2 regions of the Paenibacillus sp. LT-B23 genome follow, and region 1 is predicted to be linked to the other one. Evidence: riboswitches for the same ligand, from Rfam matches in the RefSeq annotation. Region 1 holds a riboswitch; the other holds the start of a gene.
What was found. Region 1 has a riboswitch for FMN ahead of ACWXW9_RS12325 (DMT family transporter). Riboswitches for the same ligand answer to the same signal wherever they lie in the genome.

Region 1 (7,489 bases):
CTGATCGGAAGCTTTTTTAGCTTGGCGAAGCTGGAGGCTAATGATACGGACATTCCGTTGACCCGGCTGGAGGTGGGGGAGCTGTGCAGACGCAGCATTTTGCAGTTTTATGATCTGCTGACAGCACAGGGGTTTGCTGTGCATATTGATATCCCGGAGCACCCCATTCATGCCTTGGGGAACGAAGGAGCGATTGGGCGGGTGCTGAACAATCTGATTTCGAATGCGATTCGCTACGGTGCCGATGGTCGGACACTGGGACTGACTCTAACGGAACAGCAGGACACGGTGCGTATAGAGGTATGGGATCGGGGGCAAGGCATACAGGAGCCTGAGCAGGACAAGGTTTTTGAACGTATGTACACGCTTGAGGATTCCCGCAATAAGGCGATACAGGGCAGCGGGCTGGGTCTTACGATTGCCAAACGTCTGGTTGAGACGATGAACGGAGAGATTCATTTGAGCAGCATACCTTATGAGCGGACGGTCTTCTCTTTTACATTGAAAAAAATCAACTATTAATCGAACTTAATAAATTTGTAAGAATCGGGAAAGAAAAATGAACATTTCGCCCTTTATCCTTGAATTATCAACAGTATACGAAGGGAGAACACCCATGACTTACATATTACGGACGCATCAACTGACCAAAGCCCTGAAGAACAACGAAATTGTAACAGGGGTCAGCATGAATGTGCGCCAGGGGGAAACTTATGGCTTTCTCGGTCCTAATGGGGCGGGGAAGACGACGATTATGAAAATGATTACGAACCTGCTCAAGCCGACCTCGGGTGAGATTGAATTGTTCGGTGAAAAATTAACGCCAAAGTCGTACCACCTGCTCGGCCGGATGGGCTCGATTATTGAATATCCGATTTTTTATGACAGGCTGACCGCCCGACAAAATCTCGAACTTCATTGTGAATACATGGGCTATTATAACAAACAGGCTGTTCGGGATGCACTGGAGCTGGTGAACCTGCGAAACGCAGATGACAAGCCGGTAAAGGATTTCTCTCTGGGGATGAAGCAGCGTCTCGGGATCGCCCGGGCGATTGCGACCAAGCCGGAGCTGCTGATTCTGGACGAACCCATTAATGGATTGGACCCGGTGGGGATCAAGGAAATCCGCCAATTATTCCACATGCTGTGCAAGGAATATGGCATGACGATCCTTGTGTCCAGCCACATTTTAGTGGAAATTGAGCAAATTGCTGATACGGTGGGTGTGATTAATCACGGTCGACTGATTGAGGAAGTGTCGATGGAACAGGTGCGGGAAACCAATACGGAATACATCGAATTTACGACCAATGACTGCAAAAAAGCGGCCTATGTCCTCTCCCATCACCTGAATCTGACGAATATCCGGGTGCTGAATGATCAGAATATACGCATTTACGATACAAGTGTACCACAGAAACAAATTACAAAAACGCTCATTTTAAATGATGTAGAGGTGGATTCCATCCACCAAAAAAACAGTACGCTGGAAGACTACTTCGTGCGGCTGTTACATGGAGGTGAACTCCATGCTTAAACTGATGCAATTGGAGCTGAAAAAGTTTCATTTGGCGGGATATATCCGTTCGGCGTTGATCGCCAACGCGTGTATTTTTGGCCTGTTCATCATTATTGCGCTGGACAGCCAAAGTAAAGGAGTGCCCGAATTTACACGGTACGCTGAGCTTTTGGACCTCCTGGACTATATGGTCAGAGCCACATTTATTATTTTTGCCTCCGTCCTGCTGTGCCGCTTTATTGTGAGCGAATTTAAGTCCAAGTCGATTAACATTTTGTTTATGTACCCGATTGACCGCAAAAAGCTGATGGTCGCCAAACTCTTGATCGTATTGCTGTTTACGTTCCTGTCCATTATTTTATCGGAAATCATCATTACGGCAGCCCTTCATCTATTAAATCAGCTCGTCGTTATTGTACCGGATAAGCTTAGCCTCACTATACTAGGACAGCAATCAGTGCGGACACTGATCAATGCGGTTGCAGCAAGCTTTATGGGGCTGGTTCCTCTATACATGGGGATGCGAAAATACTCGATACCTACCACCATTGTGAGCTCGATCCTGATCGTAGCCCTGCTTTTCTCGAATAATAACGGCGCTACGCTTAGCTCCATTGCACTTGTACAGATCGGCTTTGCCGTGCTGGGAATGCTCGTAGCTTATGCGGCCATCCGCCGTATCGAGTACAAAGATATTACCTCGTAATATGTAATTTTGTAAAACGCTTTCAAAAAATAAATGAAAACCTTTGTTCGATGTACACATATTTTTCACTGGACTTCATTCTAAAACAGGTATATCCTATAGGAGAAATTAAAAAACGGAATAAGGATCTTCGGGGTAGGGTGTGATTCCCAACCGGCGGTATGGCTCATGGAGCTAAGCCCGCGACTCTGTATCTGGCAACAGGATACGGACTGATTTGGTGAGATGCCAAAGCCGACGGTAAAGTCCGGATGGAAGAAGATCGAAGCATGAACATGCCGCAAAGTGGATGAATGCTGTGTTATTGGTTTTGCAGCAGCTTCATTTAACTTGCATAAAGCGGCAAGTTTATTTGATCAACCCCCGTCTTGCATGGCTTATCGCCATGGACGGGGGTTTTTGTGCCACCGGTCCTGTATTCGCAAGGAGCTAATTGAGTATGAGTCAATCATCAACTGTACTAACATCCAAAGGTTTTGATCGTAGCTCCCACATGAAAAGCGGTTTTTGGCTAGTCGCGATTGGAGCGGCCTTGTGGGGCGCGGACCCGCTGTTTCGCATTATTTTGCTCAAATCATTTACCTCTACACAAATTGTGCTGATGGAGCATGTGCTGCTCTTTATCGCCCTGGCACCAGTGCTGTGGAAGCGTCGCGAGGAGCTTAAAGCGGTACGGCTTCGTCAGATTTTGGCTATTTTGTTCGTTTCGTGGGGCGGCTCGGCTCTAGCTAGCGTGATTTTCACGATGGCACTCAGCAACGGTGATCTTAACGCTGTGCTGCTGCTCCAAAAGCTTCAACCGTTGGTCGCTATTATTCTGGCCCGCGTTATATTGAAGGAAATGCTGCCGCGTAATTTTGGAATATTAATTGTCGTGGCTCTGTTCGGGACGTATCTTCTTACCTTCGGCTGGTCGCTCCCTTTTGGACATGTTAATGATTTCGTCCACGTCGGCAGCCTGCTTGCACTAGGAGCAGCGGTCCTGTGGGGCGGTTCGACAGTGATGGGAAGCTACTTGCTTCGTTCGATGAAATATGAGACGGTGACCTCCCTGCGCTTCATGGTGGCTCTCCCTCTGCTGATCGTTCTCACCTCTGTGGAGCATGCACCCTGGAATATGCCTGCTGGCACATGGGCGGGCGCAGCCGTGATTATCAATCTGTTGCTGCAGGCGCTGCTCCCCGGTCTTCTCAGCCTGTTACTGTATTACAAGGGCCTCAGTACGACCAAGGCGTCTTATGCCACAATGGCAGAACTAAGCTTCCCGATGGTCGGCGTTGTAATTAACTGGATCGCATTCCAGCAGATCGTTACGGTATCGCAATTGACTGGCTTTATGCTCATCTGGATTACGCTCTTTATGATTTCTCGTCAGCAAAAAAACTAACAGGTTCAATGTCCGTTACTTACTTCCCCAAGCCAAATCGAGAAGATGCTTTGCATCTCATGATTTGGCTTTTTATGTATAAGTATTAATATTTAATATGCTACTTTAGAACTATTTTTAAATAAAAGCGTGTAAAACTAGCAACTATTCCTCGTTTCCCAAAGATTACATCTATAAAATCCATTGGCTTTTGTCGAATAAAACAATGTAGTGATCATTAAGACACAGAGGAGCAAGAACTATGACTAAAGCAAAACAAACAGTTCCATGGTGGAGCAGGTTTCTCAAACAGTTCTATTTAATGCGGACAAAATTGATTGTATCTTTTTTGGCAGTTCTATTGATTCCAAGTATTCTAATTGGGTACTTTTCGTATCAAAGCGCCAAAACCCAGCTTCGCCAACAGATGGGCAGCTCGGTCAATACGAACTTGAATTTGATCCAAGGCAATATTAATCAGTATGTATCCCCCATTATGAAGGATATGGATGTATTTGCATCTGAATTTCAATCCGATTCTTTTATCACAAACGCTGACACTATTCAGGCCAGGCTGGATCTAATCACCAAGGCTCACCCTGAATTGGATGGTGTGATTCTGGGTAATGCGAAGGGCGAATACATCCGTTCACCGAAAAAAGAATCCACAGACTATGATCCCCGACAAAAAACTTGGTACAAGCTGGCTACAGCACAGGACGGTAAAGTAATCGTTGGAGTTCCTGCGGTGAGTGCCTCCACGGGTAATTTGGTAGTCACTATATCAAGAACCCTGACGGAGGGACAGGGGGCCATAGCACTAAACTTGAGTCTGGATAAGATGAGCGAGAGCTTGAACGGCATCAGCATTGGTCAGCGTGGTGGACTGTTTATTGTGGATGCTGAGCACAAGCTCGTATCCGGGGCCGGAGCAGCGTTCAAGAGCACGGGTAAGAAACCGGCAGACACCATTACCGGATTACCTGAATTGCCAAAAACAGCTCAAGGACAATCTCAAGAAGCTCCTTCCATGAAACAAATTCAGTTTATGAATAGAACCGTGGAAGCTTTCTCAATCGTAGATCCCCTCACCGGATGGAACATTACTGCCCTGTCCGATCTGGAGGATTACAGTGATGCAGCCCAACCGATCTTGAAACAAAGCCTGATCGTTATCGCTATATCCGTGCTGGCTGCTGCTGTTGTTATTATCCTGATGATTCGCTCGTTCCTGATTCCACTGGGCAAGCTGCAAAATGGAACTCGCGAGGTTCGTGACGGCAACCTTACCGCACGGGTCAATCTGTCCGGCAAGGATGAATTCAGCGAGCTGGCGCAAAATTTTGACCAGATGACACATGCACTGCATACGATGGTTTCCGAGGTCAACCAAACGTCGTCCCGACTCGCGTCCTCCTCCCTGATGATCAAGGAAAGCACGGAGCAAACGACGGAATCCGTACAGCATGTAGCGGAAACGGTTATGGAATCCGCAGAAAATGCGACCACCAGTGCAGAGGCATCCGAACAAACAGCCAATGCCGTCGAGGAAATGGCGAAGGGTGTCAGCACCATTGCAGAATCGGCAAGCTCCATCGTAGATTCAGCAGGACAGACTGAGCAAGACGTAGCCAAAGGCAGCCAAATGATCGGCAGCGTTCGCACACAGATGGACCGCATTCTGGAAGCTGTGACCCAAACAGCCAGCCTGATGGACGAGCTGTCACAGCTCTCTGACGATGCGAAGCAGATGAATAGCGCAATTGCTGCCATTGCCAAGCAGACCAACCTGCTGTCGCTGAACGCGTCAATCGAAGCCTCCAGAGCAGGCGAAGCCGGGCGTGGATTCGCCGTAGTAGCCATCGAGGTTCGCAAGCTATCGGAGCAATCCAAGGAAAGCGCGGATTCCATCAGCCAAATCATTACACAGATGCTGGATCTGATCCAGCGTTCCACGGCTACGATGAACGGTAATGTTCGTAACCAGGTGGGCGAGGGACTGCGTATTAGCCAAGATGCAGAAGGTGCCTTCACAAATATTGAGCGCTCCACATCTCATATTGTGGAACAGATTCAAAGCGTATCCGCAGCCGCTGAACAAATTTCGGCTAGCACAGAGGAAGTTTCGGCTACTGTTACCCATCTGGCAAGCCTGTCCCGCAATTCGGCGGATAGCTCACAGACGACCTCCGCAGCCGTTCAGGAGCAAATGGCGGCGATGGAAGAAATCGCTTCTTCCTCTCAGGAGCTGTCCAACATGGCGCAGGATTTGCAAGAGCTGGTGAAGCGATTCAAGATTTAATTCCTGCGATACATCTACATCTGTTCAATCTAAAAAAGCCTTCGTCCGTATACACAATACGGGCAAAGGCTTTTGTGATGTTAGGGCATTAGACGATATCTCAATACTTGGATCAAATACTCATCTGTCCGGTCAACTGGCGGCGTCTTTCCCCTTCCGGGTCATGCTGAACTGAGATATCCTGATGAAAAATGGTCGTGGCCCGTGTTTCCCTGTCGTATACCGGCCACTCCCTTTCTGGCAGTACAGGCTTTCCGTCACGTGCAAAAGCAACCCATGCCTGCTGCATACCGTGAGCCAGTGTCCGCATAGAGGGATGAACGTCCAATCCGAGCTTGCCTAGCAGCTCCAGATTATCAAAAATAAACGCAATTTCCGCGCCGTGAACTGCTTGTCCGAATACAGGATGCCCCGGCAGCGTCCAGTCAAAACGGTACATCCACACCGGGGCATGAACCGCTTGTGCAACCGCTAGAGCAAGCGCAGGCCGCCAGAAAAACAGATCGGTCAGCATCTGCGCTTGTCCCTCAATCGTAACAGGAAAAGGCTCCGTCAACTCGCCAACATCTGACATACCCGTCATCATTTCCAATGCCTGACTCGCCGTCGACTTGTTCATCAGATGGGATTCCTTGCGAATAAAGTAAGCACCCTCATGCAAATTCGTTCCGATCAGAACGGATACCTGCTTAGCTGATCCTTTGGCAATCGCAGATAAAGGTACGTCAGGCAAGGTCACCCCGTCCACAACAGGTTGATAGAGCATTGCCAGTCCCGGGCCGATCATTTCATGCGTCTTGGCCATGGCAAGCATGAGCGCCTCCGTCGGCAGTGTAAACAATCGTTCCGGATGCAGGGTGTCCACCCCCAACTGCTGGAGATATGCAGCCGTGACTTGCTCCGCCTGTGAAGTCGGCAGCACCTGCGATGCTCCGCTCTGTAAAATAGCACGCTGGAACAGGCCCTCTGCGGCCGGCATAGCCAATAACGCAGCAATGCTCATAGCTCCCGCTGATTCACCGAACACCGTCACCTCGTTCGGGTTACCGCCAAATGCGGCGATATGGTCCCTGACCCATTCCAAAGCAGCAATCTGATCCAGCAGCCCCGCATTAGAGGTCAGTCCGTCTCCCCGTGGAGTCAGGTGCAAAAAGCCCAACGGCCCGAGTCGATAATTGAGCGTAACGACGACAACATCGCCATTTTCCGCCATCCGTGCCCCATCATATAATGGAATAATTCCCGACCCGGTTACAAAGGCTCCGCCGTGAATCCACACCATCACGGGTCGTCCCTTTGCAGGTGCCTCCGAAGCAGGCGTCCAGACGTTCAGGTACAAGCAATCCTCCGACTGCTCAGGCGGTTCCACCAGATTCCCGGTCATACTCTCAGCAGATGGCATAGGCTGCGGACAGATCGGCCCAAAGCGCGTTGCATCTCGTACCTCTTCCCAAGGCTTCAAAGGCTGAGGCGCGTGAAAACGCAGTTCCCCCACAGGAGGCTGTGCATATGGAATGCCTTTCCATACATGATATCCATTCACCGTTTCCCCACGAAGCTGACCCAGGCGGGTATGTACTGTAATACTTTCCA
Region 2 (7,489 bases), on a different contig from region 1:
GAAGCGTTTCAAAGTAACGCTGGACGTTTGGCTGAATATACAAGTTAACGGACGTCATAGCCGCCCGCTCGTATTCCCTCATCTGAGGCCACAAGGCGGAAGACGCATTCACACCCAACTGAGGAGCGATCTCACGTATCCGCTGAACAGCCAATTGCTCATGCTGCGGGTTTTTATAGCTATGCAGGAAGCAAACCACTACCCCGCTCACCCCGGAATCCAGCGCCCCGCGAATCGCTTGATCCAGACTATCAGAATCTAATGAGGTATGTACCGTACCGTCATGCAGCATGCGCTCTTTTACCGTAAAGACCCGTTCTCTCGGCACAAGCGGCTCAGGCAGTCTGGAACGAAAATCATATGGTATCGGCAGCCGTAAACGCTGGAGAGCCAGCAAATCCCGGAATCCCTCGGTTACAATGAGTGCAATCGCCTCACCGCGACGCTGTAGTAACGTATTTAGACCTATTGTAGTGCCGTGCACGAAGTAATGTATGTCCTCCGGCTTGATGCCACGCTCTTTCAACAAGGCTAATCCATTTGCAATCCCCTGTGCAGGGTCCAACGGAACGGTTGGAGTTTTCACTCCCCATAGCTTGCCGTTCTGATTGTCCAATATGGTTAAATCCGTAAATGTTCCCCCAATATCAATCCCTAATCTCCATGAATCGCCCAACCTTTACTGCCTCCTCTTGTTACGCACGATCTCTCTGCTATAATTACGACTAATTCTATCGACATTATATAAATAAATCAAGATATTTCGATAAAATTCGACAATATTATCAAGAGTTTTTTTGTGCTACCCTAAGTTCAGAGAAGGATGGATTCCATCGCTCTTTACTCTTCACTGCTGACCTGACGATTCTCAGGTTTCTTGGAGAATACGCGCTTCCACGCCTCTGGACCGCCCGGTACGCGCCATATGCGGTAAGCCAACATGAGCATCGAATAAACGACATAACCTAGTGAAATACTTGCCTCACATGTCAAAGTGGTAGTAAAACGCAGGCGATCTACCCAATAGGGCACAACAAACAGCTTGGGCGTGCAGTTCATGCGCACAAAGCTGGAGGCAAAACCGATCAGTGACGTTTTCAGTCCCCAGAGAATACCGGTAGAGGTAGCCGTATAAGCAGCGTCAGCAAGACTGATATTGGTGGACCATTCCATTTTCGACATTTTCACATGGGATAGCGTATGACGTATCCATCGGTGAAAGGAGCGTGTTCCTTTCAGCAGAATCCGAATATCATGTATAAATCGCTTGATTTTCTCTTTATCGATGGTGCCGCTGTCAATAGAAGCATCGGTTTTATGTATGTTTTTGTTGCGATCGAGTCGATAGAGTAGCCCTTTCTGCAAACTTGCCAGCAGAATAGCCGGAATGTCATAGTTTATTTTAATCCACCCGTACAGAAATCTGATCTCCAGATGCGCCCGGTCATCATTATCATGCTTGGCAATATCCAGCTTCAATCGGATACGGGAGAGCAGAACAGCCAGCACAAGTAACAAGACGACGATGATGGCGATACCGATCCATTTCCACACTGGCGAATCCTCCCTTCCTTTTTTCTACATAGATATACCATGGCAAAAATAGTATGACCCTTCACCCGGAAAACATGCATCCTGAAACGCTAAACAGCCAGCCCCATTAGCAAGGACTGGCTGTTTTCTAAATTTCGAAACCTTTAACAATGAAGAGAAACCTGTAAAACAGGCTCCTGTCAGGCATCAAGATTCCGTATCGTTCATATCCGGGTGATTACTCTCCAAACGTTCGAACAACAATTGTGTCTCTTCCTCCAAATTATCCGAGTCCTCAAACAGCTCAGGCTGCGGCAAATCCGCCAAAGATCCCAGACCAAAATAATCAAGAAATGACTTCGTCGTACCGTACAAAATCGGCCGTCCGATAGCCTCAGCCCGACCTTTTTCCTCAATAAGCTCCTTGTTGACCAGAGTATGTATGGCCCGCTCAGATTTGACACCGCGAATATCTTCGATTTCAACTCTTGTAATGGGCTGGCGGTAGGCCACAATGGCAAGTGTCTCCAAGGCCGCTTGCGACAACGAGGCACGTGCCGGAGAGTAGGCGAGCTTTTCAAAATAAGGTGCATGTTCGGATAAGGTTGCAAGCTGATAGTGCCCGGCGATACGGACAATTTGCAGACCTCTTCCTCCCTGCTCCATGTCCTGCTTCATATCCTCCAGACCCTTTTCAACCAGCTCTTGCTGCTGCTCTACAATGTCGGCGATCTGCTTGGCGGACAACCCTTCCTCTCCCGCGAGAAACAGCAGTCCCTCAATAATTGATTTCAGCTTCAGATAATCCATTAACCCGTAAATCCCCTCTCCACTCCATTACAATATCATCGAAAAGCTTCTCCTGATAGCAGAAAATCTGCTTCATCTTCATCAGTTCGAGGATAGCCAAAAAGGTAACTACCACTTCATGCCGATACATATCCTCATGCATCAGCTTGGAGAACAGAAGCCGTCCCCCCGTTCCTACCATCTCCAACGCCCCGATGACCTGCCGAATACGGTCCTTGACCGAAATCTCATCCCGGTGAATACGGGTTACCGTCGTACGTCGTTCTGCTTTGCGCAGCGCACGCTGAAAAGCCGCGACCAAATCGCTTGCATGCAGCCCATGCACCGGATTGGCGGGTTCGGTGGGCAGGTATGCGCTCAAATCCTCCGGCTCCTTGCCATAGATCAGACTTCGTTCCCATTCACGCTCACTCAGATGGCGGGCAATCCCTTTATATTTACGATACTCCACCAGCTTGCGAACCAGTTCATCCCGTGGATCATAATCCTCTTCTTCATAAAAATCCAAATCATCATATTCCATTACAGGTGGCTTGGGAAGCAGCAATTTACTCTTAATGGATAAGAGCGTCGCCGCCATCACCAGAAACTCGCTCGTAATGTCCAGCTCCAGCTCCTGCATACTGTGCAAAAAAGCCATATACTGATCGGTAATATCACTAATCGGGATATCCTGAATATCGATCTCGGCCTTATCAATCAGATGCAACAGCAGGTCCAGCGGACCCTCGAATGTTTCCAGCTTGTAATTTACGACTGTCAATGTGCTTCCCCCTGCCTTACTCCAATCATCATTCAACAATACCTTTCCCCGTTAGCACTTATGCTCGACTTTATCAATCCCTCTTTCTGTAGTATATACGTCATCGCCTTGCTTAACAATCCAATCCCTTTTTCCGGCTATAGTTATGTCGTTCTATTCAGGTATTCGCAAAATTAAAACTGCTTGCCCAGATTCGCCATCTCAATCGCAGCCAGTGCGGAATCCCAGCCTTTATTACCAGCCTTCGTACCTGCACGCTCAATAGCCTGCTCAATGTTTTCCGTCGTCACTACACCGAAAATAACAGGCACACCTGTTTTCAGACTGCTTGCCGCCACACCCTTGGCCACTTCATTGCAGACGATATCATAATGCGAGGTAGAACCACGGATCACCGTACCCAGCGTAATAACGGCATCGTATTTACCGCTTGCAGCCATTTTTTGAGCAATCAGTGAAATTTCAAAAGCACCTGGCACCCAGGCTACATCAATCTCATCTTCCTGCGCTCCATGCCGTTGAAGCGCATCGATTGCACCGCTTAACAGCTTACTTGTAATAAACTCATTAAATCTGCCCACCACAATACCATACTTCAAACCATCCGATACGAGATTACCTTCCAGAAAACGTGCCATATAAATCAACCTCTCTTTTTAAAATAATGAGTTACAAAACTGTACTTACATTGACAAACGACGACGATAATCAATCAAATCCTGAATACTGATCAGCTTCAAATGATGACGCTTGGCGATCACTGCCAAATCAGGCACCCGAGCCATGGACCCATCTTCCTTTATAATTTCGCAAATGACCCCGGCGGGTTTGGAGCCGCAGAGCCGGGCCAGATCAACAGCCGCCTCGGTATGACCCGCACGCTGCAAAACACCCCCGTCGCGGGCGATCAGCGGAAACATGTGACCTGGCTTGCGGAAATCGCTTCCTGTGGCAGTCTCGTCGGTCAGCGCACGCACGGTCAATGATCGCTCGGCTGCTGATATCCCCGTTGTCGTCTCTCTATGATCCACCGACACGGTAAAGGCTGTGCCGTGGAAATCTGTATTTTGCTCCACCATCGGCTGCAATTCCAGTGCCTCGGCTCTTTGCCCTGTAATCGGCACACAGACCAACCCGCGGCCTTCGGTAATCATGAAATTAATGACCTCGGGGGACGCTTTTTCAGCCAGAGCGACAAAATCGCCTTCGTTTTCCCGTTTCTCATCATCCACCACGATCACGACTTTACCGTTCTTTAGATCCTCCAACGCTTCCTCAATGGAATCCAGACGAATTTCCACTTCCTGTTCCAACACACCATACTCCACGATATCAGCCGCTATATTTGAATGGCTCTCTCTGCTCCCGCTTCCCATTACGCTTTCCTCCTTATTTCTTGTAGTATCAGGCAAAGCCGTGTTTCGCCAAATAATCCAGACTCATAGAAGCTTTCTCCGTTCCCTGCGTCGCCGCTGATCTTCCGTAATTCAAAAGCTGCTCCACATATTTACCTAAAATGTCGCATTCAATATTGACGGTGTCTCCCTCACGTTTGGCCTGCAAGGCCGTCTCAGATAAGGTATGGGGGATGATAGATACGGCAAAGGTATCTCCTGTGCGCTGGGCAACCGTCAAGCTGATACCGTCGAGTGTAATCGAGCCTTTGAGAAGAATATATTTGAATATTGCCTGATCTGTAGGTGCAACTTCGTACACAACCGCATTCTGGTCTGATGTCACCCGACGAATCGTGCCCGTTCCATCCACATGTCCTTGCACGATATGCCCTCCGAACCTGCCGTTCGCCGCCATAGCCCGTTCCAGATTGACCCGGCTACCGGATTTCAACTCTTTCAGATTGCTGCTGCGGTAGGTTTCAGGCATCACATCAACCTTAAAATCCTTAGTACCCACCTGTGTTGCGGTCAGACAAACACCATTCACGGAAACACTGTCTCCTATTTTCAAATCGCCCAATACCACAGAACCCGCAATGCCCAGCACCATCGCTTCTCCACTTCTGGAAATCTGCTGAATGCGTCCTACTTCCTCGACCAATCCGGTAAACATGTCTTCACTCCTTCCCATCTAAAGTTCAGTTTATCCCTGATTCATCAGGCGTAAGCGCAAAAAACCCCCAGTCCGGATAATATCCGTCATGGGGGTGATGAGAGTCGAATTTGCAGTATACAAGCGCAGTCCATATACATCCTAAGACCACATGAATGATAAGTTTGCCAATAGAAAGCATAACTGACCATACAACTAAATACGCTCAGAGCGCATGCGAAAATGAAAGCTTGTAGAACAAGCAATCTTCCATTTGCTACCTGCAACGAAATAAGCCGTACGTACCATTACGTATGCTAAAAATCGGCACATGTCATGTCATGCCCATGCGCTTCGTATCCTTCTCCCATCCAGACTATACTGTCGGTCCCGGAATTGCACCAGGTCCACCTTCTGCTGATCGCTCAGCATCCGGGTCACGGACTAAGCCGCGCTGTTCATCGCAGAAGCGATTTACAGACACGTCATCACCGCCGGTGGGGAATTGCGCCCCGCCCCGAAGGATCTTGCTTTATTCAATTGAATTAGCATTAAACTTGTTACGTATATTAGCACCGACTTCTAAAAAAAGCAAGTTATCTGATAGACGCTTCTGCTTTTGTTTTGACATATTGGCTGGAAAGCTCTTCAAACCAGGCCCTATCATTCATGTGAAGCGCCAGATCAATCAGATCGGCCAGTTCTTCGATCCCGAGCTGCGTAGCATGATCGAACGTAATGACCGCTGAAGCGGTTGGTCCGCGGCCACCCTCCGTGCATATATCGTAATCCAGCCGTACATCAACATGCCCGTCGATAAACTCGCATTTCAGAAAATAAATAATCTCGCACATTAAAATGGGACGCACCTGCGTTTCCAGCACACAATCCATCACCTTGGCTGAATAGTGCTGGTTCGTCAACGTAAATTTGTGATCCGTCGCTGCCAGCGAAGTCCGTCCAAAGTCATCCGTAAATTTCAATTCCACTGGCGTGATATTCATGACCTTGGGTATTTGCTTCTTTATAATTTCGATTATCTCAACTGTATTCAGCTTAATCATACCTGCACCTCATTGCGTCTTAAAATTCAGAGAAAGCACTAATTCAACATGTTTCACGTAGGCCTCCACTCCTATATCGGAAATCATTACCTGATTTTTTATGCTTCATCCCATAAACGACAAAAAAGATTCTTCGCGCAACAAGCGCAAAGAATCTTGATCGAACCGGTACCGCAACATCTTATAACAATGTTCAAAGTGTATTATGCAAAAAACTGGATTATAGCTCCGAAATTTCATGTTTCTTTTTCAGAATATTCCATCGGCGTTCAATCTCCTGCTCAAAGGTAGCCAGCGTGGCTTCCTCCTTAAGAAGATGTTTTGTTTTGCCCATTAATTTGAGCCATTCTGCGGCTGGAATCCGTTTTCCCTTGTCCTCCGGATTGTACGTAATCGTCGTACTGCCTTGCTCAATCTCGTACAGCGGGAAGAAGCAAGACTCCACAGCAGCCCCCACAATGCTGGTACCCAGTCTATCCTCGGATTTCCAGTTCAGTGGACAGGCGCACAGGATTTTACCATAGGCCGTCCCCACGTTATTTGCATACCATTGTGCTTTGGCCGCTTTACGCAGCATATCCTGCGGATGGCTTTCGGCTGCCGTGAAGGCATATGGAATATTGCAGGCAGCCATAATTTGCACCGTATCCTTGTGATGGCCCTGCTTGCCTTTTTGCATCTTCCCTACACCTGACGTGCTCGTCATATGGCCGACCGGAGTCGAGTACGATTGCTGCGATCCTGTATTCATGTACCCCTCGTTATCATATTCCAGCATGATCAGCTTATGATTACGAAGAGCCGCACCAATTGCAGAACCCATACCAATATCCATCCCGCCGTCCCCACTGATCATGATAAAGGTCGGATCATCCGCCATCTTAATTTCATTGCGGCGCTTCATCTCCATGTAAGCCTCCAGCGCTCCAGAGAGCGTAGCAGCCCCATTTTGAAAAAGATTATGAATCATCGGCTGCTTGTGTGACGTATACGGATAACCTGTTGTCACCACGTATACACAACCGGTCTGGAACAGCACGACGATATCTCCCTCGATGCCTTTGAAAAACAGCTCCAGCGCAGACAGCGCTCCACAGCCTGGACACGCCCCATGACCCGGCGTAAGACGGCGTGGTTTGGTCGTCAGCGAACGCAGCGGCGGTACCTTGACCTTGAGCTTCCCGGTCACCTCATCCGGTGTAACCTGAATGAGACCCGTACGATACGCATCGCCCCGTGGCGGCTGCATAACCTGCCGCATGACCTTGTC

Region 2: linked by a shared signal. The riboswitch ahead of ribE (riboflavin synthase) and the one ahead of ACWXW9_RS12325 (DMT family transporter) in region 1 are both predicted to bind FMN.

What each region holds. Positions count from the first base shown of each region.
Region 1 covers NZ_JBSQBM010000008.1:194,325-201,813, forward strand. Annotated here, with positions in the region: gene ACWXW9_RS12310 (sensor histidine kinase) at 1-522, shown strand, start outside; gene ACWXW9_RS12315 (ABC transporter ATP-binding protein) at 617-1,540, shown strand; gene ACWXW9_RS12320 (ABC transporter permease) at 1,533-2,228, shown strand; FMN riboswitch at 2,351-2,495, shown strand; gene ACWXW9_RS12325 (DMT family transporter) at 2,668-3,615, shown strand; gene ACWXW9_RS12330 (methyl-accepting chemotaxis protein) at 3,857-5,896, shown strand; gene ACWXW9_RS12335 (carboxylesterase/lipase family protein) at 6,009-7,489, opposite strand, start outside.
Region 2 covers NZ_JBSQBM010000001.1:29,083-36,571, reverse strand. Annotated here, with positions in the region: gene ACWXW9_RS00195 (hydantoinase/oxoprolinase family protein) at 1-676, opposite strand, end outside; gene ACWXW9_RS00190 (DUF2953 domain-containing protein) at 841-1,554, opposite strand; gene scpB (SMC-Scp complex subunit ScpB) at 1,741-2,343, opposite strand; gene ACWXW9_RS00180 (segregation and condensation protein A) at 2,312-3,106, opposite strand; gene ribH (6,7-dimethyl-8-ribityllumazine synthase) at 3,280-3,744, opposite strand; gene ribB (3,4-dihydroxy-2-butanone-4-phosphate synthase) at 3,790-4,482, opposite strand; gene ribE (riboflavin synthase) at 4,511-5,176, opposite strand; FMN riboswitch at 5,511-5,684, opposite strand; gene ACWXW9_RS00160 (IDEAL domain-containing protein) at 5,752-6,219, opposite strand; gene ACWXW9_RS00155 (thiamine pyrophosphate-dependent enzyme) at 6,440-7,489, opposite strand, start outside.